Regions from separate parts of the Arthrobacter sp. zg-Y919 genome, predicted to be linked through region 2. Evidence: predicted binding sites of a transcription regulator. Region 2 holds the regulator's gene; each other region holds the start of a gene.
The links. The regulator LexA, encoded in region 2, represses DNA repair genes until DNA is damaged. The targets are predictions, from matches to a motif close to TCGAACANNTGTTCGA.
Positions count from the first base shown of each region.

Region 1 (7,055 bases), 270 kb from region 2:
AAGGAGGAGTGCATGGCTGACAGGTTTGCTCCCCACGGAGCCACTGCAACACATCCGGTTGCGGGCATGGCCGGTGCCATGGGTGCCCCGGTCAACGCCGTCCCCCTGGTTGCACATACGCCGCCTTCCCAGACAGCGCCACCCACCGGCGGGGCCACCGCACGGGGCGGCACTGATCTGGAAGATGCTGGTCTTCAAGACGCCGGTACGGGTGATGCCCCCGGGCATTCGCGGCGCCAAATCGCCGTCATCTTCACCGGCCTGATGCTGGCGGTGCTGATCGCCGCCCTGGACCAGACCATCGTGTCCACCGCCCTGCCCACCATCGTGGGGGACCTGCAGGGAATGGACCACCTGTCCTGGGTGATCACCGCCTACCTGCTGACCTCCACCATCGGACTGCCGATCTACGGCAAGCTCGGGGACCTGCTCGGACGCAGGAACATCTTCATTTTCGCCATCGTGGTCTTCCTCGCCGGCTCCGCCCTGTCCGGGCAGGCGCAGAGCATGGCCGAGCTCATCACCTACCGTGCGGTCCAGGGCGTGGGCGGCGGCGGGCTGATCATCGGTGCGCAGGCAATCATCGGCGACATTGTTCCCGCCCGCGAGCGCGGCAGGTACATGGGACTGATCGGAGCGGCATTCGGCATTGCCTCCGTGAGCGGACCGCTCCTGGGCGGCTACCTTACCGACTACTGGTCCTGGCGGTGGGTCTTCTACATCAACCTGCCCATCGGCCTGATCGCGCTCGCAGTCATCATCGCCGCCCTGCATCTGCCGCGCTCGGACCGCAGGGGCATCCGGCTGGATTATGCCGGAGCCGCCCTGCTGGCCATCGGCAGTGCCGCCCTGGTGCTGCTGACCAGCTGGGGCGGGAACAACTACGCGTGGACCTCACCGACCATCCTCACGCTGGGAGCGGTGGCCGCCGCCGCCGTCGCAGTCTTCATTCCCGTGGAGTTGCGCGCACCCGAACCGATCCTCCCGCTGCGCCTGTTCAGGATCCGCAACTTCCTGATCTGCACGCTGGTGGGGCTGGCGGTGGGGCTGGCCATGTTCGGCTCCATCGCCTACCTGCCCACCTTCCTGCAGATCGTCAACGGGGCAAACCCCACCATGTCCGGGCTGATGATGCTTCCGATGACGGCGGGGCTGCTGACCACCTCCATAGGCACGGGGCAGCTGATTGCCCGGACCGGCAGGTACAAGATCTATCCGATTCTGGGGTCCCTCACCATGGTCGGAGGCCTGCTGCTGCTCTCACGCATTTCCAGTACGACGCCGTACATCCTCACCGCACTCGGCATGTTCGTGCTGGGGCTGGGAATCGGCGCCCTGATGCAGAACGTGGTGCTGATTGTGCAGAACAGCGTCCCCGCCAAGGACATGGGCACAGGGGTCTCCACCGCCAACTACTTCCGGCAGATGGGCGGGTCGCTGGGGATTGCCCTCTTCGGCTCCCTGTTCATCCGGCGGCTCAATGACCAGCTGGTCTCCGCCCCGCCGGGTGCCGGCGACGAGGCCTCCGGAGGCGCCAACTCCATCAGCCCGGACAGCATCAGGGCGCTGCCTGTCCCCGCCCAGGACTTCATCAAGTCCGCCTTCGGCGAGGCGCTGCCGCCGATCTTTCTGCTGGGGGTGCCGATCCTGGGGGCGGCCTTTGTCCTGACGCTGTTTATCGTGCAGCAGCCGCTGGCCCGGACGGCACGGGTGGACGTGGACGGGAACCGGTAGTCGGGACGCCCGGCTCCACTTCGATCCATCCTGCATGTGGTGTCGCTTGTCCCCGGCTGGTCGTACACTGGTGGCGGAGCTATTCGAACATATGTTCGAATTGGTTGCCAATGGATAACCAACGGATAACCAGAGGGTGAGGACGTCGGCGCAGAGCAGACGTACCGGGGCGGGGAGGAAGCTGAATGGGTGTCTTCAGCGAAGCAATAGAGGTGGTGTGCTCGCCCGCGGGCCAGCCTCTCCGGATCGTCTGGGGTGGACGCACCTACAAGGTGGGGGCCGACCCGGTGCGCTGGTATGAACGCCGCAACTGGTGGGAAGAGGAAACCCGCGCTGAACGCGGGCGGGGAGCCGGACTGGTGGATACCGAGATCTGGCGGGTCCAGGCCCGTGCCAATGACCGCTCCGACCTGCGCACCCTGGACCTCTCACACCATGTCCGCAGCAACCGCTGGCGCCTGATCCGGATCCACGACGCCCTGAGGGACAGTGCCTAATGGAAGACGGCGCCTAAACAATGAGCTTCATCCACCTGCACGCAGCCACCGCCTTCAGCGCCCACTACGGGGTGTCCTGGCCCGAGGAGATGGCACAGGCAGCAGCGGCAGACGGCGCTGATGCGCTCGCCTGCACCGACCGGGACGGACTCTACGGAACGGTCAAGCACCTGCGCGCCTGCATGGAGGCGGGAATCGATCCCATCGTCGGCGTGGACCTGGCCGTGCTGGATGCAGCCAATGCCGTGACGGGCCGGGTTGTCATCCTCGCGCACGGGCACAACGGGGGTGCGGGCTACCGTGCACTGTGCCGGCTGATCTCCGCCGCGCACGCTGCGACCTCGGCTTCCCGGGCGCGTGCCGGCAAACCGGTGGGCATCACTGTGGAGCAGCTTGCCGGGTATGTCTGCACCGAGGGGGAGAGTACAGGGGAGGGGGAACCGGTCCTCACCGTCCTGGTGGGGCCCCAGTCCGACGTCGGCCAGGCCATGCGCAGCCGCAGCTACGCCGTCGCCCGCACCCTGTTCACCCGCTGGCGCTCGCTGATCCCGGCCCGGGCGCTCGCCGTCGAGGTGGTCACCCATCTGTCCGCGCCGGGGGAGAACCTCAGCCTGGCCCACGCCGTGCGGATGTTCCGCCTCGCCGATGAGATGCGTGTGCCGGCCATCCTGACCAACGCGGTGAGGTACGTGGACGAGGACGGCGCCGCCACCGCGGACGTGCTCGACGCCGCGCGCTCGCTGACTTCGCTCTCCCACCTTCCGGACCGGCAACCCAACGGGCAGGGATGGCTCAAGGGCACACGGGAGATGACCGCACTTGCCCGGGAAGTCAGCTCGGAGGCGGACTGCGGTTCCTCCGGCGCCGTAAAGATGCTCGCCGACACTGCGGCGCTCGCGGACCTTTGCCGGATAGACCCCGTGGCGGACATGGGCTGGAAGCAGCCCGTAGTGCCCGAAGCCTCGGTGATCGGCATTGAAGCCGAACCCATGATCGAACTGCGCCAGCGCTGCGAGGCGGGGATTACCCGGAGGCTGCGTGCCCGGGACTCCATCGCCGAAGCCGAACTGCGCAACCGGCTCGAACACGAGCTGGGCATTATCGAGCGGCTGGGCTTCGCCTCGTACTTCCTCACGGTTGCCGAAGTCTCGGCCATGATCACCGGCATGGGGGTACGCGCCGCGGCCCGGGGGTCGGGAGCGTCCTCACTGGTGAACTACCTGCTGGGCGTCAGCCACGTGAATCCGCTGGACCACGACCTGATCTTCGAACGCTTCCTGTCCCGGGACCGCTCCACACTGCCGGACATCGACATTGACGTTGAAAGCGCCGAGCGGCACAACGTCTATCACCGCATCTTCGAACGCTTCGGCTCCGAACGGGTCACGCTGATGAGCATGCAGAACGGCTACCGTGCCCGGGGAGCGGTGCGCGACGCCGGCCTGGCGCTGGGTATGCCCGAGGAGGAGATCGGCGCTGTGGCTAAACAGCTGTGGCGTTTCTCGGCCCGCAACTTCCGCGAGGCGCTCGCCGAAAAGCCCGAACTGCGGGAATTCTCCGGCCAGGTGGAAAAGAACCAGCAGCTGGACCTGCTGGTGGACCTCACCGAACGCCTGGACCGGCTGCCCCGGCACATCTCCATGCATCCCTGCGGCGTGATCCTGGGCGACACCTCCCTGCTGGACCGCACCCCGGTGCAGCCCAGCGGCCTGGGCCTGCCCATGTCCCAGTTCGACAAGCACGACATGGACCCCATGGGCATGCTCAAACTCGATGTGCTGGGTGTGCGGATGCAGAGCGCCATGGCCTTCGCCGTGCGCGAGGTGGTGCGGGTGCATTCCTCCCGCGAGGAAGTCATTGCCGCAGGCCGGCACCGGGAGGGGGAGGACCTGCCGGATCCGGAGTTCATCGAACCCGACGGCCGGATCAACCTGGACGCCGTGCCGTTCGACGACGAACCCACCTACGAACTGATCCGCAGCACCCACACCCTGGGCTGCTTCCAGATCGAATCACCGGGACAACGCGAGCTGGTGGGCAAGCTGGCGCCGCGGGAATTCAACGACCTGATTATCGACATTTCCCTGTTCCGGCCCGGCCCGATGAAATCCGACATGGTCCGGCCGTTCCTGGAGCACCGGCACGGCTGGTCCCCGGAGGTCTACCCGCACGAGGCGCTGCGTCCGGTGCTGGCCGAAACCCACGGCGTCACCGTCTTCCATGAGCAGGTGCTGCGGACACTGAATGTTTTCACCGGGTGCGGGTTGGCGAAAGCGGACGAACTGCGCCGCCTGCTGGGCAACGAAACCGCCGAGCCGGGTGTGGAGGAATACTTCCGCAGCAAGTCCGCCGCCCGCGGCTACACAGCGGAAACCATCGACAAGGTCTGGGACACGCTCAAGGCCTTCGGCAGCTTCGGCTTCTGCAAGGCCCACGGGGCGGCGTTTGCCGTGCCCACCTACCAGTCCGCATGGTTGAAGGCACACCACCCGGCGGCGTTCCTCGCCGGGATCTTCGAGCATGATCCCGGCATGTACCCGCGCCGGCTGCTGGTGGCCGAGGCGCGGCGGATGGGCATCCCCATCCTGCCGCTGGACATCAACCGCAGCGGCGAAACCTACCGGGTGGAGCGGCTCGACGACGGCCGGCTGGGCATCCGGCTGTCCCTGGCCGGAATCTACGGGTTGTCCGCCGTCGAGCTGCGGCGTATTGCCGCCGGCCAGCCCTATGACTCCCTGGCCGACCTGCGTGCCCGTGCCCGGGTCTCCCGGCCCACGCTGCGGCGGCTGGCCCAGCTCGGGGCATTCGACTCGCTCAGCAAACAGATCGGCTCCGAGGGCAGCCGGGCGGACCTCATCCAGTACCTGGACGCCGCCCCGGCCAAGTCTGCGTCCCGGAAGCATGATCCGATTCCCGGGCAGCTTGCCCTGCCGCTGGGGGATACCGAACTGGCGAACCTGCACCACCACCTGCCCGAACCGGGGCTGCGGGAAAAGGTCCGCACCGAACTGGATCTGTTGTCCGTGGACGTCAGTGCGCACCTGATGGAGAGCTACGGGCCGCTGCTGCGCGGACTCGGTGTCACTGCCTCGGAGGCGCTGATGGACCTGCGGAACGGGACCGAGGTGCTGGTCGCCGGCATCCGGGTGGCCACCCAGACTCCACCCATGCGCGGAGGACGCCGGGTGGTGTTCATCAGCCTTGACGACGGCACCGGCTGCATTGACTGCACGTTCTTCCATGAGGCGCAGGAAAAATCCGGTCCATTGCTTTTTGGCACGGAACTGCTGCTGGTCCGTGGACTCACCCGCCGCACCGGGCCCAGGGGCATCAGCCTCCAGGCGCTGGAGGCATGGAACCTGGCGGACACGGACTCACTTCCGGTGCCCGGCCGCCAGCGCGGCATGTTGGTGGGGCCGGTCCGCGGCGGATAACATCGGTACGGGCGGAAGTACGGCCGTGTCCAGGCCGTGCAGCAGACGCCGTACAACGAAATCTAGGAGACAACCGTGTCAGTGCCAGAGAATTTCACCCTCATCGTCGACGGCGAAGAGACCACGGTGGATACTGGCACCACCGGTGCGCAGCTCTTCTTCGACCGGCGCGACGTCGTCGTGATGCGCGTCCACTCCGTCCTCAAGGACCTGGATACCCCGCTGGAGCAGGGCGACGTCGTAGAGTCCGTCACCATCGAGTCCGAAGACGGACTGAATGTGCTGCGCCACTCCACCGCGCACGTGATGGCCCAGGCCGTGCAGCAGCTGCGCCCCGATGCCAAGCTGGGCATCGGCCCGTACATCAAGGACGGCTTCTACTTCGACTTCGACGTCGCCGAGCCGTTCACCCCGGAGGACCTGAAGACCCTCGAGAAGATGATGCAGAAGATCATCAACTCGAACCAGAAGTTCGTCCGCCGCGTGGTCAGCGAAGACGAAGCCCGCGAAGCCATGGCCAACGAGCCGTACAAGCTTGAACTGCTGGGCACGAAGGACGGCGCCGAGGAAGCCGGCGAAGGTGCCGGCATCGAGGTCGGCGCCGGCGAGATCACCATTTACGACAACGTGGACCGCAAGTCCGGCGACGTCGTCTGGTGCGATCTGTGCCGCGGCCCGCACCTGCCCAACACCAAGCTGATCTCCAACGCCTTCGCCCTCACCCGTTCCGCCGCCGCCTACTGGCTCGGCAACCAGAAGAACCAGCAGCTGCAGCGCATCTACGGCACCGCCTGGCCCACCAAGGACGCGCTGAAGGCCTACCAGGAGCGCCTGGCCGAGGCCGAGCGCCGCGACCACCGCAAGCTGGGCACTGAGCTGGACCTGTTCTCCTTCCCGGATGAACTGGGCTCGGGCCTGCCGGTGTTCCACCCCAAGGGTGGCATCATCCGCAAGGCCATGGAGGACTACTCCCGCCAGCGCCACACCGAGGCCGGCTACGAGTTCGTGTACACCCCGCACATCACCAAGGGCCACCTGTACGAGGTTTCCGGCCACCTGGACTGGTACCGCGACGGAATGTTCCCTCCCATGCACGTGGATGAGGTCACCGATCCCGAAACCGGTGAGGTCACCAAGCCCGGCCAGGACTACTACCTGAAGCCGATGAACTGCCCCATGCACAACCTGATCTTCCGCTCCCGCGGACGGTCCTACCGCGAACTGCCGCTGCGCCTGTTCGAATTCGGTTCCGTGTACCGCTACGAGAAGTCCGGCGTGATCCACGGCCTGACGCGCGTGCGGGGCATGACCCAGGACGACGCCCACATCTACTGCACCCGCGAGCAGATGAAGGACGAGCTGACCACCACGCTGAAGTTCGTGCTGGACC
Region 1 covers NZ_CP126242.1:1,317,976-1,325,030, forward strand. The annotation lists gene QNO10_RS06300 (MDR family MFS transporter) at 13-1,734, shown strand; gene QNO10_RS06305 (DUF6504 family protein) at 1,920-2,231, shown strand; gene QNO10_RS06310 (DNA polymerase III subunit alpha) at 2,252-5,665, shown strand; gene thrS (threonine--tRNA ligase) at 5,741-7,055, shown strand, end outside.
Region 1: a site for LexA is predicted at 1,818-1,833, ahead of QNO10_RS06305 (DUF6504 family protein). Genes of this name have one in related genera too.

Region 2 (7,055 bases):
CCGCCGTCGCCACCCGGTTCTGGGCCGGACCGGAAGCACCGGATGCGTGGGCCGTGACCGTACCGGGCGGCGTCGTCGGCGTCCGTTTCCTTACCGGTCCCGAGGGGCGCGAGCACGTGGAACTGAGCGGTCCCGCCGTGCTCGTGGCACGCGGAGTCCTGCTCTAGGCGCTGCGCTCCACCTTCAGGATCCGGAAGGACTTGGAAGTGCTGTGCCGCGAGACAGCGAAGCCGGCAGGAAGCGTTTCCGCCAGCCAGCGCTGCAGGGAGTCGGCACCGAGATTCTTCTGCACCACCATCCACGCCGTACCTCCCGGGGCCAGCCGGGGGAGCCAGAGCAGCAGCAGGGCATGCAGCTCCTCCTTGCCGATCCGGATAGGCGGATTGGACCAGATGGTGTCAAAGCGCACTTCCGGATCCACCTCCCCGGGCAGGGCGGCTTTGATGTTCGTGCAGCCCAGCGCGGCGGCGTTGTCGCGGGTCAGCGCGAGGGAGCGCTCGTTAACGTCGACGGCGTAAACCCGTGCGGCCGGGGACTTCAGTGCCAGAGTCAGCGCAATGGGACCCCAGCCGCACCCGATGTCCAGGAAGTTGCCCGTCTGCGGCGGGGCGGGGACCTCCTCCAGCAGCACAGCGGTGCCCTTATCGATTCCGCCTGGGCTGAAGATTCCGCCCGCGGTCTGCAGCGTCCGTTCGGTCCCGTTAAGGCTGACGCGCAGCGGCCTGCGGACCTCGGGTCCGGACGGAGTGGAAGAGAAATAGTGGTCTGAACCCATAACAGTCCAGATTAGTCGTTCAAGGCTCCCGGCATGGAATTTATGGGCCGCCACCCGGGTTGTAGAAGACGGTGGGCGTGGCAGGCATCCATTGCGGAGAAGGTTGTTTCTCCCCGAAAATGTCAGTCACTGGCCTACCATGGAAGTACGTCCTCATAAGGAGAATATGACCATCCACAACCCCCGTGCCACGAGTTCTGACCAGAATTCCACCCCGGAACTGAGCCCTTCGGACATCCAAGGGGTCATCGACAGGATTCTCGCCAAGGACACCGCGGTCGAAACCAAGACCGCCGCTGCCGGCGACCAGACGCGCGGGCGCGCTCTGGCACTATCCGACGACGACAACGGGCACTCCGCCCACGACGGCGAGCAGCAGGACCTGGAAGAACGCCGCGCACTGCGCCGCGTTGCAGGCCTCTCCACGGAACTCGAGGACGTCACCGAGGTTGAATACCGCCAGCTGCGGCTGGAGCGGGTTGTCCTCGCCGGACTCTGGAGCGAAGGCACTTCCGCCGACGCGGAGAACTCCTTGAAGGAACTCGCCGCCCTGGCGGAGACCGCGGGCTCGGAAGTCCTCGACGGAATCATCCAGCGCCGCCAGAAGCCGGACCCCGGCACCTTCCTCGGCTCCGGCAAGGCCCAGGAACTCAAAGAGATCGTGATGGCCACCGGAGCGGACACTGTCATCGTGGACAGCGAACTGGCTCCGTCCCAGCGCCGCGGGCTGGAAGACATCGTCAAGGTCAAGGTCATCGACCGGACGGCACTCATCCTGGACATCTTCGCCCAGCACGCCAAGTCCCGCGAGGGCAAGGCCCAGGTCGAGCTGGCCCAGCTGGAATACCTCCTTCCGCGCCTGCGCGGCTGGGGTGAATCCATGTCCCGCCAGGCAGGCGGCCAGGTCGGCAGCGCCAGCGCAGGTATGGGTTCGCGCGGTCCCGGTGAAACGAAGATCGAACTGGACCGCCGGAAGATCCGCACCCGGATGGCGAAACTGCGCCGCGAAATTGCGGCCATGAAACCGGCACGCGAAACCAAGCGGGCCAACCGCCACCGCAACTCCGTGCCCTCGGTAGCCATCGCCGGCTACACCAACGCGGGCAAGTCCTCGCTGCTCAACCGGCTCACCGATGCCGGCGTGCTGGTGGAGAATGCCCTCTTTGCCACCCTGGATCCCACCATCCGCAAGGCCCAGACCGAAGACGGCATTGGCTACACGCTGGCGGACACCGTCGGCTTTGTCCGGTCGCTGCCCACCCAGCTGGTCGAAGCCTTCCGGTCGACGCTGGAGGAAGTGGCCGACGCAGACCTCATCCTGCACGTGGTTGATGCCTCGCATCCGGACCCGGAGGGCCAGATTGCGGCCGTCCGTACGGTCCTGGCCGAGGTGGACGCCCGCAAGGTCCCCGAAATCATCGTGCTGAACAAGGCCGACGCCGCTGATCCGTTCGTCCTGGAACGGCTGCGTCAGCGCGAGTCCCGGCACGTAGTGGTTTCCGCCCGCACCGGTGAAGGCATCCCCGAGCTGATGCAGGCGATTTCCGAGGGGATTCCGCGCCCGGGTGTCGACCTTGAATTGCTGGTGCCCTACGAGCGCGGCGACGTTGTCTCCCGGCTTCACCAGCAGGACGCCGAAATCCTCGCCCTGGAACACGGCGAGGAGGGCACCCGGCTGCATGTGAAGGTCCGTGAAGGACTGGCAGCGGAGCTGGAGCCGTTCGTGGCCCATGGGTAGGAAAGGCACGCAGGGGCCGGAGCAGGTCCTGGAACTGCTCGACACCGCGGTGTCGGCCATGGGCGGGCAAAACCGCCCGGGCCAGCACGAGATGGCCCGGCAGGTGGCTGAGGCCATCGAGTCCGGCGACCACCTGCTGGTACAGGCGGGCACCGGTACCGGTAAGTCCCTGGCGTACCTCATTCCGTTGATTGCCCATGCCCTAGAGAGCGACAAGCCGGCCCTGGTCTCGACCGCGACCCTCGCCCTGCAGGCCCAGATTGTGGGGCGTGACCTTCCGCGCCTGCTGAAGACCCTCGAGCCGCAGCTTCCGCGGGAGGTTGATGTGGCGCTGCTCAAAGGCCGCAGCAATTACGTCTGCCTGCACAAGACCGGCGGCGGCTTCCCCGAAGAAGATGAAGCCGGGACGCTGTTTATGATGGGCGGCGAGCAGGCCGTCACGCACCCGGTACCGGCCGGCGGGCCCACCTCGGCGCTGGGGCGCGACGTCGTCCGCCTGCAGGAATGGGCGCAGGAGACCGAAACCGGTGACCGGGATGAGCTGCTGCCCGGTGTCAGCGACCGTGCCTGGCGCCAGGTGTCCGTCACCTCCATGGAATGCCTGGGCGCGCAAAAGTGCCCGGTGGCGGATTTGTGCTTCAGCGAACGTGCCCGGGCCAAGGCCGCCGAGGCCGACCTGGTCATCACGAACCACGCCATGCTGGCCATCAGTGCCTTTGAAGGACTCGCTGTCCTGCCCGATTACGACGTGGTGGTGATTGACGAGGCCCACGAACTGCAGGACCGCGTCACCGGTGCCGTCACCGGGCAGCTCTCCGGAACCATCATCTCCGCCGCCGTCTCGGCCGCACGCAAGCACACCTCCGCCACGATGGAGCCCCTGGCTGCAGCGGGCCGGGCGTTCGACCAGGTCTTTGCCCCGGTTCCCTCCGGCCTGCTGGCCGCCGGGTTGTCCGAAGACCAGGAACTGGTGCTGGGCCAGGTCCGCGAAGCGTGCCGCACGGCCCTGTCGGATTCCAAGCCGGAAGGTTCGGACAGCGTGGACGGCGGGCGGCAGATGGCCCGTTCCCGGCTCATGGCGGTTCTGGAACTGTGCGAACGCGTCCTCGACGCCGTGAACTCGGGTGAGGTGCTCTGGGCCTCGCGCGCAAGCACCTTCACACCCGGAGCCGGCTACACAGCTCCGGAGGAAGATGCACCACCCACCCTCAACGTGGCACCGCTGTCCGTGGCCGGACGGCTGCGTGAAGGCCTCTTCGACGGGCACACCGTAGTGCTGACGTCGGCCACACTGGCCATCGGCGCGGAGTTCGGCCCGGTGGCCGGAGCCCTGGGGCTGCTGGGTGCCGGTGCACCCAAATGGACCGGCACCGACGTCGGCAGTCCATTCGACTATCCCCGACAGGGTGTCCTGTATGTGGCCAAGGACCTGCCGAAGCCGGGGCGCGGCACGTCCCCGCAGCAGCTGGACGAGCTGGAGGCGCTGATCACGGCCTCCGGCGGGGGAGCACTGGGCTTGTTCTCCTCCCGCCGCGCCGCCGAAGAAGCGGCGGAAGCCATGCGCAAACGCGTGGACTTCCCGATCCTCTGCCAGGGGGAGTCCACCATGTCCGCCCTGGTGCAGCAGTTCGCCGACGACGACGAAACGTGCCTGTTCGGCACCATGTCCCTGTGGCAGGGAGTGGACGTTCCCGGTGCTTCCTGCCGGTTGGTGATCATGGACCGGATTCCGTTCCCGCGCCCTGATGATCCGTTGATGACCGCGCGGACGCGGGCCGTGGCCAAAGCGGGTGGGAACGGCTTTATGAGCGTTTCAGCCACCCATGCCGCGGTCCGCCTGGCCCAGGGAGCTGGACGCCTGATCCGGGCGTCCGGGGATAAGGGCGTAGTCGCGGTGCTCGACTCACGCCTGGCGACGGAACGGTACGGAAGCTTCCTGCGGGCAGCGCTGCCGCCCTTCTGGGCGACTACTGACCGTTCCGTGGTGCTGAAGGCGCTGCAGCGGCTTGCCGCGGAACCGGCAGGCGCGGGGAAGTAGAAACGCAAAAAGCAGCGCCGCCGGAGACCGGCGGCGCTGCTTTTGAGTTGTCCTCCTAGGTGGCCGCGTCCTCTTGAACGAACGCCTAGAGCGAACGCATGACGCTGACAACCTTGCCCATGATGGTGGCTTCGTCACCGAGGATGGGTTCGTAGCGGGTGTTCTGCGGCAGCAGCCAGGTGTGTCCATTACGCTGCCGGAACGTCTTCACGGTGGCCTCATCTTCGAGGAGTGCGGCAACAATGTCGCCGTTTTCGGCGGTGGGCTGACGGCGCACCACCACCCAGTCCCCGTCGCAGATGGCGGCATCCACCATGGAGTCTCCGGCGACCCGGAGCATAAAAAGATCACCGTGTCCGACCAGCTGGCGCGGAAGGGGAACCACCTCTTCAACCTGCTGGTCCGCAAGGATAGGACCGCCGGCGGCGATGCGTCCCACCAGCGGCACCATGGCCGTGTCGATGGCGGTGGTGAGGTCGGGAACGCTCTGCGAACCCGCAGAGCGGTTGGCACCGTCCATGCGGGACACGGAGCCGTCCTTTGACGCAGCCTTACCGCCGGTGCCGGCGCTGTCTGCCGTGTCGGCGCCTCCCCGGCGCGGGGAGCCGTCACGGAGCAGGAGCGGAACCAGGATCTCCATGGCGCGCGGGCGCTTGGGATCGCGGCGGATGTAGCCGAGCTTTTCCAGCTGGCTCAGCTGGTGGGTGACGCTCGACAGGCTGGCCAGCCCAACGATGTCGCCGATTTCCCGCATTGACGGGGGATAACCGTTGGTATTCACCGAGCGCTGGATGGTCTCCAGGATCTTGGTCTGCCGGGCAGTGAGGCCCTTGGTGCGCCCCGCCGGCGCGGGCGCGGCAGAGGAGGGGGTGCTGCCATTGGTAACACGGGCCACGTCGGCTTCCCTTCACAGTCGGCCTGCGGATGCGGGCCGGATGGTTCTAGCGGTGTATCTGGGTCTGTGCTGCTGAGATGCTGTGCTGCTGCTGCGCTGCTGATGTTCGCTGCAGCTGGGTTTTGCTGTTCTGTCCTGCTGACTTTGGCGTGCCGGCCCCCGCCTGCCAAAGAATCGCCGAGCCGTTTTGTCAGTGGCGGATGGTTAGTTGATGTCAGCCGCTTCCTGCAGGTTCAACGCTAAGGGAGTGCAGAAGATTTTTCAAACATATATTCGAGCGAGTCTCGACAATGTTCGTAGATAAGTGCTAGAAATGTTCGAGTACACGTTAGAACGTATGTTCGACTACGGCCCGCCGACACCTCGTCGGGCTCACCAGATGTTCGAATGCAGTTTCGAGCCACAGTATTTTCCCGGTGCTCTTGCGGGAGATGCGGGGGACCGGCATTGCTGCTTTTCGGACCGGAAAGGTATTGACATGTCAGTACACGTACTTCCCTTTGCATCCGCACACAGCCACGCTCCTGCCCGCAATCATGCTGCTGCCCGCAGCCTTGCTCCTGCTGCATCCGCTGAATCCGCGCCGCTCCGCCTCACCCGCCGCGGCCGCCTGATCCTGGTCGGTGCACCCCTGATGCTCGCAGCCGCTGCCCTGCTGGCTTTCCTGGGCTTCTTCACTGCGCCCGCCATGGCCTCCGGCGGCTCCCCGGAGCAGACCCGCACCATCCAGGTGGGCGTCTCAGCAGGCGACTCTCTGTGGTCCCTTGCCACGGAGTTCGCCCCGGACCGTGACCCCCGCACCGTGGTGGCTGACATTGTGGAACTGAACAACCTGGACAACGCCACCGTTCCGGCCGGCCGCCAGCTGTACATCCCCGTTTCCCGCTGACCTTCGCCCCCTATGACGTTTTCCGGCGGTCTGCAGGACCCGGATGCAGCTCCCCGGGCAGGGCGTCCTAAGCTGTAGGGGTGAATGAACAGCTGGAAAACCTGAACCGACTTCCCCTGCGAGACGATCTGCGCGGCCTCACCCCTTACGGTGCCCCGCAGCTGGATGTGCCGGTTCTGCTGAACGTGAACGAAAATACCCATGGACTTCCGGATCATGTGCGCCGGGCCATTCTGGCGGAGATTGAATCCGTCGTTTCCGGCCTGAACCGGTATCCGGACCGGGAATTCACCGAGCTGCGGGAAAACCTGGCCAAATACCTCGGCCACGGACTGACGGCCGGGAATATCTGGGCCGGCAACGGTTCCAATGAAGTGCTGCAGCAGATCCTGCAGGCCTTCGGCGGTCCCGGCCGGACCGCCATGAGTTTCCCGCCCACCTACTCGATGTATCCGCTGCTCTCCAGCGGCACCGGCACCGCCTACGTCACCGGAACCCGGGAAGCGGACTTTTCCCTGACCCCCGAATCTGCCGCGGAGCAGATCCGGGCGCAGGCACCGCACATCATCATCCTGTGCACCCCGAACAACCCGACAGGCACTGCCCTGGGTCTGGACGTCATCGAAGCCGCCTACGAGGCCGGCCGGGCGTCCAATGCAATCGTGGTGGTGGATGAGGCGTACGCGGAGTTCTCCCACGCGGATACCCCCAGTGCCCTGC
Region 2 covers NZ_CP126242.1:1,049,556-1,056,610, forward strand. The annotation lists gene dapF (diaminopimelate epimerase) at 1-167, shown strand, start outside; gene QNO10_RS04970 (class I SAM-dependent methyltransferase) at 164-775, opposite strand; gene hflX (GTPase HflX) at 942-2,513, shown strand; gene QNO10_RS04980 (ATP-dependent DNA helicase) at 2,506-4,551, shown strand; gene lexA (transcriptional repressor LexA) at 4,637-5,446, opposite strand; gene QNO10_RS04990 (LysM peptidoglycan-binding domain-containing protein) at 5,925-6,335, shown strand; gene QNO10_RS04995 (histidinol-phosphate transaminase) at 6,416-7,055, shown strand, end outside.

Region 3 (7,055 bases), 240 kb from region 2:
CGAGGAAGTTCGAGACCCCGATCGCCCGCATGTAGCCGTCCCGGTACAGGGACTCAAGGTCCTTCCATGCCTGCACGAACATTCCCTGGGACGGCACCGGCCAGTGGATCAGGTACAGGTCGACGACGTCGAGGTTCAGCGCTCGCCGACTGTCCAGGAACGCCGCCCTCGCCCGTCCCTGGTCGCCGTTGCGCAGCTTGGTGGTCACGAAGATCTCGGACCGGGGAATGCCCGACGCCGCGATGGCCGCTCCCACGCCGGCCTCGTTGCGGTAGGCGGCCGCGGTGTCGATGTGCCGGTACCCGGCCGCCAGGGCATCCTCCACCACTTCCTGTGTCTGCCCCGGCGGAACCTGGAAGACGCCGAAGCCCAACTGTGGAATGCGCACGGAGTTCCCAAGCGTCAGTTCGGGGACAACGGGGCGGGGACTCTCTGTCATGGGATGCCTTTCCTGCGGCGAGGTCATCTAGGTCATCTAGGCTGGGTGCAGTTGGAGCCGGGCACCTCCACCTAAGCCCGGCTCCTGCCCCCAGTCAAGGAATCACCTGAGGAAACCTGCCATGACACATTCCACGGCTCTCGATCTGCTCTTCATCGGTGGAACCGGGGTGATCAGCTCCGCTGCCGCCGCGCACGCTTCCAGCCTGGGGCACCGGGTCACGGTGCTCAACCGCGGCGTCTCCACCAAGCGTCCGGTGCCGGCCGGCGTCGAGGTCCTCTCCGCCGATGTGCGTGATCCTGCGGCTGTCCGGACCGCCTTGGGCGGCCGCACGTTCGACGCCGTCGCAGACTTCCTGTCCTTCACCGCCGAGCATGTGGCAGCCGCGGTCGAGCTGTACCGGGGCCGGACCGGCCAGTATGTCTTCATCAGCTCCGCGTCGGCTTACCAGAAGCCGCCGGCCCGGCTGCCGGTGCTGGAGTCCACCCCGCTGCGCAACCCGTTCTGGCAGTATTCGCGGGACAAGATCGCCGGGGAGGAGATCCTGGTGCAGGCCTACCGGAACGAGGGTTTTCCGGGCACGGTCGTCCGCCCGTCCCACACCTATGACGCGACGATGGTCCCGCTGTCCGGGCACTGGACGGACATCCACCGGATGCGCGCCGGACTGCCGGTGGTGGTTCCCGGTGACGGCACGTCCTTGTGGACGCTGACCCACAGCCGCGATTTTGCCAAGGCCTTCGTGGGTCTGCTGGGCCGGCCGGCTGCCATCGGCGAGAGTTACACCATTACGTCCGATGAGTTTTTGCCCTGGGACGCCATTTACCGTTCCCTGGCGGCGGCGGCCGGCGTCCCGGAACCGCTGCTCGTGCATGTGGCCTCGGAGACCATCGCGCAGCAGGATCCGGGGCGCGGTCCTGGACTGCTGGGCGACAAGAGCCATTCGGTGATCTTCGACAACAGCAAGATCAAGTCCCTGGTCCCCGGCTACCGGGCAGTGATCCCCTTTGCCGAAGGTGCCCGCGAAATCGTGCAGTGGCACGATGCCCATCCGCAGGAGCGAACACTGGATACCGGCTGGATGGACCTCAGCGACCGGATGGCGCGGTGGGTCCGCGCCGGCGCCTAGGTATATGGCCGGGGTGAAGTCCGTACCCGAGGCGCAGGCCGGCTGTTAGAGTGCAGACAGCATAAATCTTTGGAGGAAAACCATGTCAGGTAACGGGCCTTACCCGGGAAGCAACCACGACAACCACGGGGAGCCCGATGACTGGGACGGGCAATACGCCTACCCCAAAAAGGCCGAGCCGGCTCCGCGTCCGACTCCCCCTCAGCAGCAGCCCCCGGGCTATCAGGACCGGCCCGCCCAGTACCCGGGCAGCGGGCAGGGCTACCCCAGCCAGCAGGCCCAGGGCTACCCGAACCAGCAGGTCCAGGGCTATCCGAACCAGCAGCAGCATGCCCCCGGCCAGGGTTACCACCAGTCCGGTTATCACCACCCGCAACAGGGGCAGCAGAAATCCCGCCTCGTTGCCGGGCTGCTGGGAGTCTTCCTTGGCGGCTTCGGCGTCCACCGGTTCTATCTGGGCAATAACGGTGTGGGGATCGCACAGGTTGTCCTCACCTGCTTCACCGGTCTGGGTGCCGTGTGGGGCTTCGTGGAAGGCGTGATGATTCTCGCCAACGCCCGGACGTTCCGCACCGACGCGCAGGGGATCCCGCTCAAGTAATCCGCTGGGGGCTTTTCCGCCCGGGCGTGGTCCCGGGCGGAAGGCTGTCCGGGTGCTAGGCTGGGTTCGAAAGTATGTTCTAGTGATGTCCCCAGGGAGGCCTCGGCATGGCGGTTTTCTCAGCGGACCGTTCGCGCCGCCCGGCGCCCCCGGCGGAGACTGACGCCGCCACCGCGGCCGGTTTCCCCAGCCCGGCCCGGGACTACTTCGACGGCCGGATCGACCTCAACCGGCACCTGATCCGCGATCCCACCTCCACCTACGTCGTACGGGTGGAGGGTGACTCCATGGCGGGCGCCGGCATCTGTAACGGCGACGAACTGATTGTGGACCGTTCCCTCACACCGCGGGACAGCGCCGTCGTCGTGGCCGTGGTGGACGGGGAACTGACGGTCCGCCGGCTGCTCCTGGGCGGCGGGCGCATCGTGCTGCACGCCGAAGCGCCCGGGTACCCGGACATCCTGGTGGCCGAACCGTCGGAACTGTCCGTCTGGGGCGTTGTGACCCGCTGCCTGCACCATGTCTGAGTCTTCCACCCCGGGAGCCTCCCAGCGGATCGCCCTGGTGGATGTCAACAGCTTCTATGTCTCCTGTGAGCGCGCTTTCGATCCGAAACTCGCCGGCGTGCCGGTGGTGGTGCTGTCCAACAACGACGGCTGCGTGGTGGCCCGTTCCGATGAGGCAAAGGCGCTGGGCATCAAGACCGGCACACCCTGGTTTAAGCTCGCCGAGTCCGCCCCGCATGTGGGCCTCATCCAGCGCTCCAGCAACTATGAGCTGTACGGGGATCTCAGTTCCCGGGTCATGCAGCTGCTGGGCCGCTACGCGTTGTGGCAGGAGGTCTACTCTATTGATGAATCCTTACTCGGGCTCGCTGGAACTCCGCGCGGCTTGGAGGCACAGGGCGCAACCATCCGCACCGCCGTCGCCACGCACACCGGACTGCCCGTCTGCGTGGGCATCGGCACCACCAAGACCCTGGCCAAGTTCGCCAACCGGATCGCCAAGCAGAACCGGCATCTGCAGGGCGTCTGCAACCTGGAAACCATGGACCCGGCAGCGGTGGAGGCGATCATGTCCCGGGTCCCGGTCACGGGCCTGTGGGGTGTGGGCTCACGGTTGGGCACGAAACTCGACGCGATGGGGATCTCCACCGTCGCGGACCTGCGGGCCGCCGATCCTGCGCTGATCCGCCGGAAGTTCTCGGTCACCCTGCAGCGCACCGTCCTGGAGCTCAACGGCACCGCGTGCATCCCGCACGAGGAGGAGCGGGCCGACCGCAAGCAGCTGATCTTCTCCCGCAGTTTCTCCACTCCGGTCACCACGGGCGCGGAGATGCGCCAGGTGATGAGCATCTATGCCCAGCAGGCAGCGGCCCGGCTGGAGCGCGAGGGGCAGCAGGCGAGCATCCTGACCGCATATGCCGGGACCTCCCATTTCAGTGAGCGGGCGGCGTCGTTCCCCTCGGCCACTGTCCGGCTGGCGTCCCCGACGTCGGATCCCGTGATCCTCAGCCGGGCCGCCGTCGGCGCCCTGGAGGCCCAGGTGGTGGAGGGCGTGCCGTACACGAAGGCCGGGGTGATGCTCAGCGGCCTGGAGTCCGCCGGCGCGCAGCCGCTCTTTGACGAGTTCGTCTCCGCCCAGGAACGCCGGAACCTGGGCGAGCTGCTGGGAAAGGTCACGGACAAATACGGCGCGGCGAGCATCGGCCTCGGCTTGGCGGGCATGTCCACGGCGACGCCGGAATGGACCATGGCCCGCCGGTACTCCTCCCCGCGGTACACCACGGAGTGGAGCGAGCTGCCGGTGGTGAAGGCGGTCTAGGGACCGTCCGGGCACCGGATAGCGTGGAGGCATGAGTTATGCGTACGACGTCGAGATCCTGCACCTGCTGGTCTCTCCCGCGCATGCCTACTTCGGCCGGGCCAGGGATGGTGCGGCCGACGTCGCCACCACGGATGCGGACAGCGTGGAGGTGGTGTCCGGCAAAGGCATCGCGGGCGACCGGTTCTTCGGCAAGGCAGCCCACATGGATGCGGCCGTAACCCTGTTCGCCATTGAGTCGCTGGACGCCATCGCCGCAGAGCTTGGTGCGCGCCCCTTCGACCCGCTGCTCCCCCGCCGGAACGTTGTGCTCCGCGGCGCCGAACTGGCACCGCTGCTGGGCCAGGACTTCGTTCTGGAGTCTGCGGATGGCCGGGTGGAATTCCATGGCGGCAGGCAGGCCCACCCGTGCGCCTGGATGGACCAGGTCCTGGCGCCCGGCGCGCACAAGGCGATGCGGGGCCGGGGCGGGCTGCGCTGCCGGCCGCTGAGCAGCGGAACACTTCACCGCGGGCCGGCCGTGCTGATCAGCCCCGTGCCGCTGGACCCGGCCCGGGCTGCCGTCCCTTCGCTGCTGAGGCCTGGCCGGCTTCCCTAAGCCTGGGTCTATGCCTCAGCGCCCTGCGGCCGAGGTGAACCGGGCGCCCAGTTCTCCGAAGGCTGCCGCCAGCTCGGGCGGACCCTCCACTTCAAGACCGGCGTCGAACCTGCCGAACGAAGCCGCGAGCGAGATCCAGGACCAGGAGCCCGCTTCCAGCCGGCACCGGCCGGTGCCGAGGGATTCAACTATGCCGTCCCCGGCAAACGGCACGACGTCTTCCGCCGGCAGGTGCAGGACCACGGCGCCCCGGCAGGGCCAGCCGGGACCCGCACCCGGTTCCGCTCCCCGGAACCGGGCAGAGACAAAAGCCTGAACGCTGCCGCCCGGCAGGTCCCGCTGCCGGAACCGGGCACCGGCGGGAAGCTTCGGCGTAATCCGGTCGGCCCGGAAGATCCGCCAGCCGTTCCGGTCCAGGTCCCAGCCCACCAGGTACCAGCGTCCCCGGGTGGCCACCAGATGGTGCGGTTCCACCCGGCGCGGCGGGACGAACCCGCCGTCGTTATCCGGCGCTGTGCCCGCGTAGTCGAAGCGCAGCATCTGACGGGACCGGACGGCTGTGGAGAGGGCCAGGAGCACCTCCGGCTGGACAGACCCGGCGGCACCGGAACCGGCGGGCAGCACGGTGAACTGCAGTGCGTCCAGACGGTGGCGGAGCCGGGAGGGCATCACCTGCCGCACCGTGGCCATCGCCCGGGCGGCGGCCTCCTCGATGCCCGCACCCGTGAGCGGTGCGGACTGCAGCGCGACGGCGAGCGCCAGCACCTGGTCCTCGTCGAAAAGCAGCGGCGGCAGCTCGGAACCCGCCTCCAGGCGGTAACCCCCGTCCGGCCCCTTCAGCGCGGAGATGCGGTATCCCATCTCCCGGAGCCGGTCGACGTCGCGGCGCACGGTCCGGGGGCTGGTCTCGAGGCGGTCTGCCAGCGCCTGCCCAGGCCACTTCCGGGGTGTCTGCAGGAGTGAAAGCAGCTGCAGGAGCCGCGACGTCGTGGTGGTCATACGATAAAAAATAATCGAAGTAGCGGCCAGAACCTGACCTCTACTGCGAGAAGACTGGGTGTTACCGGGAAATACCCGGGCTATCCAGAAGGAGCAACCCATGTCTGTCACCACCACACCCCACCTGAACTTCCGCGGCGAGGCCAAGGCGGCGCTGGAGTTCTACCACTCGGTCTTCGGCGGTTCCCTGGTCGTCGTGACCAACGAGGAGGCCTACAGCGTCGAGCGGCCGGAGGAGGCCGGCCAGGTGAAGTTCGGGCAGGTCCTCGGCGGAAGCGGCTTCGCTGTCATGGCCTACGACGTCCCGTCCAGCGTTCCCTACGACCAAGGGGACAAATCCTTCTTCGTCTCGGTCCGCGGCGACTCGGCGGAGGAGATCACCGATCTCTGGAACCGGCTTGTGGAGGGCTCGACCGTGCTGCAGGACCTTGCCCCCTCGGCCTTCTCCCCCGCCTACGGAATGGTGCAGGACCGCTTCGGCGTCGTCTGGGTGCTGGACGTCGCAGTCGCGTATGCCCCCGCCGGCTAAAAGGCCCGGACACCATTATTGTCGAGGTACCGGCGGTTCTCTCCGCCGGTACCTTTGACATGGGAGCGTTATGGCCTCGGAAGTACTGGTAATTATCGGCATGGGCGGCATGGGGCAGGCGGTGATGCGCCGGTCAGGTGCGGGACGGAAGGTCCTGGTAGCCGACTTCAGCGAAGAGCTGCTGGAGAGCACCGTGGCCACCGCTCTGGGTGAGGGCTACGACGTCGTCTCCCAGCAGGTCGATGTCTCCTCACGGACGTCCGTGGCCGCGCTGGCCGCAACCGCCCGCGAGCTCGGTGCCGTGACCGGCGTCGTCCACACTGCCGGACTCTCCCCCGTCCAGGCACCGGTGGAGGCCATCTGGAAGGTGGACCTGTTCGGTGTGGCAGTAGTGCTGGAGGAATTCGAGAAGGTCATCACCCCGGGCGGTGCCGGGGTCGTCATTTCCAGCATGTCCGCCTACATGGCCGGCGGCCAGATGCCTGCCGACGTGCTGGCAAGCCTGGCCACCGCACCCGCCGATGATCTGCTGCTCAATCCGTTTGTTGCCGGCATCGACCACCCCGGACACGCCTACAGCGTGGCCAAGCGCGCCAACCAGGTCCGCGTCCAGACGGCCAGCCTGCGCTGGGGTGCCCGCGGGGCACGCGTGAACAGCATCAGCCCGGGTGTCATTTCCACCCCGATGGGCCAGCAGGAACTCTCCGGCGAATCCGGCTCGCAAATGCGTGCCATGATCGAGGCCTCCGGCACCAAGCGCCTGGGCACCGCCTTCGACATCGCCAATGCCACGGCCTTCCTGCTCAGCCAGGATGCCAGCTTCATGACCGGCGCGGACCTGCTGGTCGACGGCGGTGCCGTGGCCGCAGTTGATACCGGCCAGCGCAGCCAGGTCACCGGCTGAACTGCTGCGGTCCCGTGGCCCGGCACAGCCGG
Region 3 covers NZ_CP126242.1:1,291,521-1,298,575, reverse strand. The annotation lists gene QNO10_RS06175 (aldo/keto reductase) at 1-439, opposite strand, end outside; gene QNO10_RS06170 (NAD-dependent epimerase/dehydratase family protein) at 561-1,568, shown strand; gene QNO10_RS06165 (TM2 domain-containing protein) at 1,651-2,169, shown strand; gene QNO10_RS06160 (LexA family protein) at 2,277-2,696, shown strand; gene QNO10_RS06155 (Y-family DNA polymerase) at 2,689-3,993, shown strand; gene QNO10_RS06150 (MOSC domain-containing protein) at 4,025-4,591, shown strand; gene QNO10_RS06145 (helix-turn-helix transcriptional regulator) at 4,607-5,590, opposite strand; gene QNO10_RS06140 (VOC family protein) at 5,691-6,119, shown strand; gene QNO10_RS06135 (SDR family oxidoreductase) at 6,190-7,023, shown strand.
Region 3: a site for LexA is predicted at 2,236-2,251, ahead of QNO10_RS06160 (LexA family protein). Genes of this name have one in related genera too.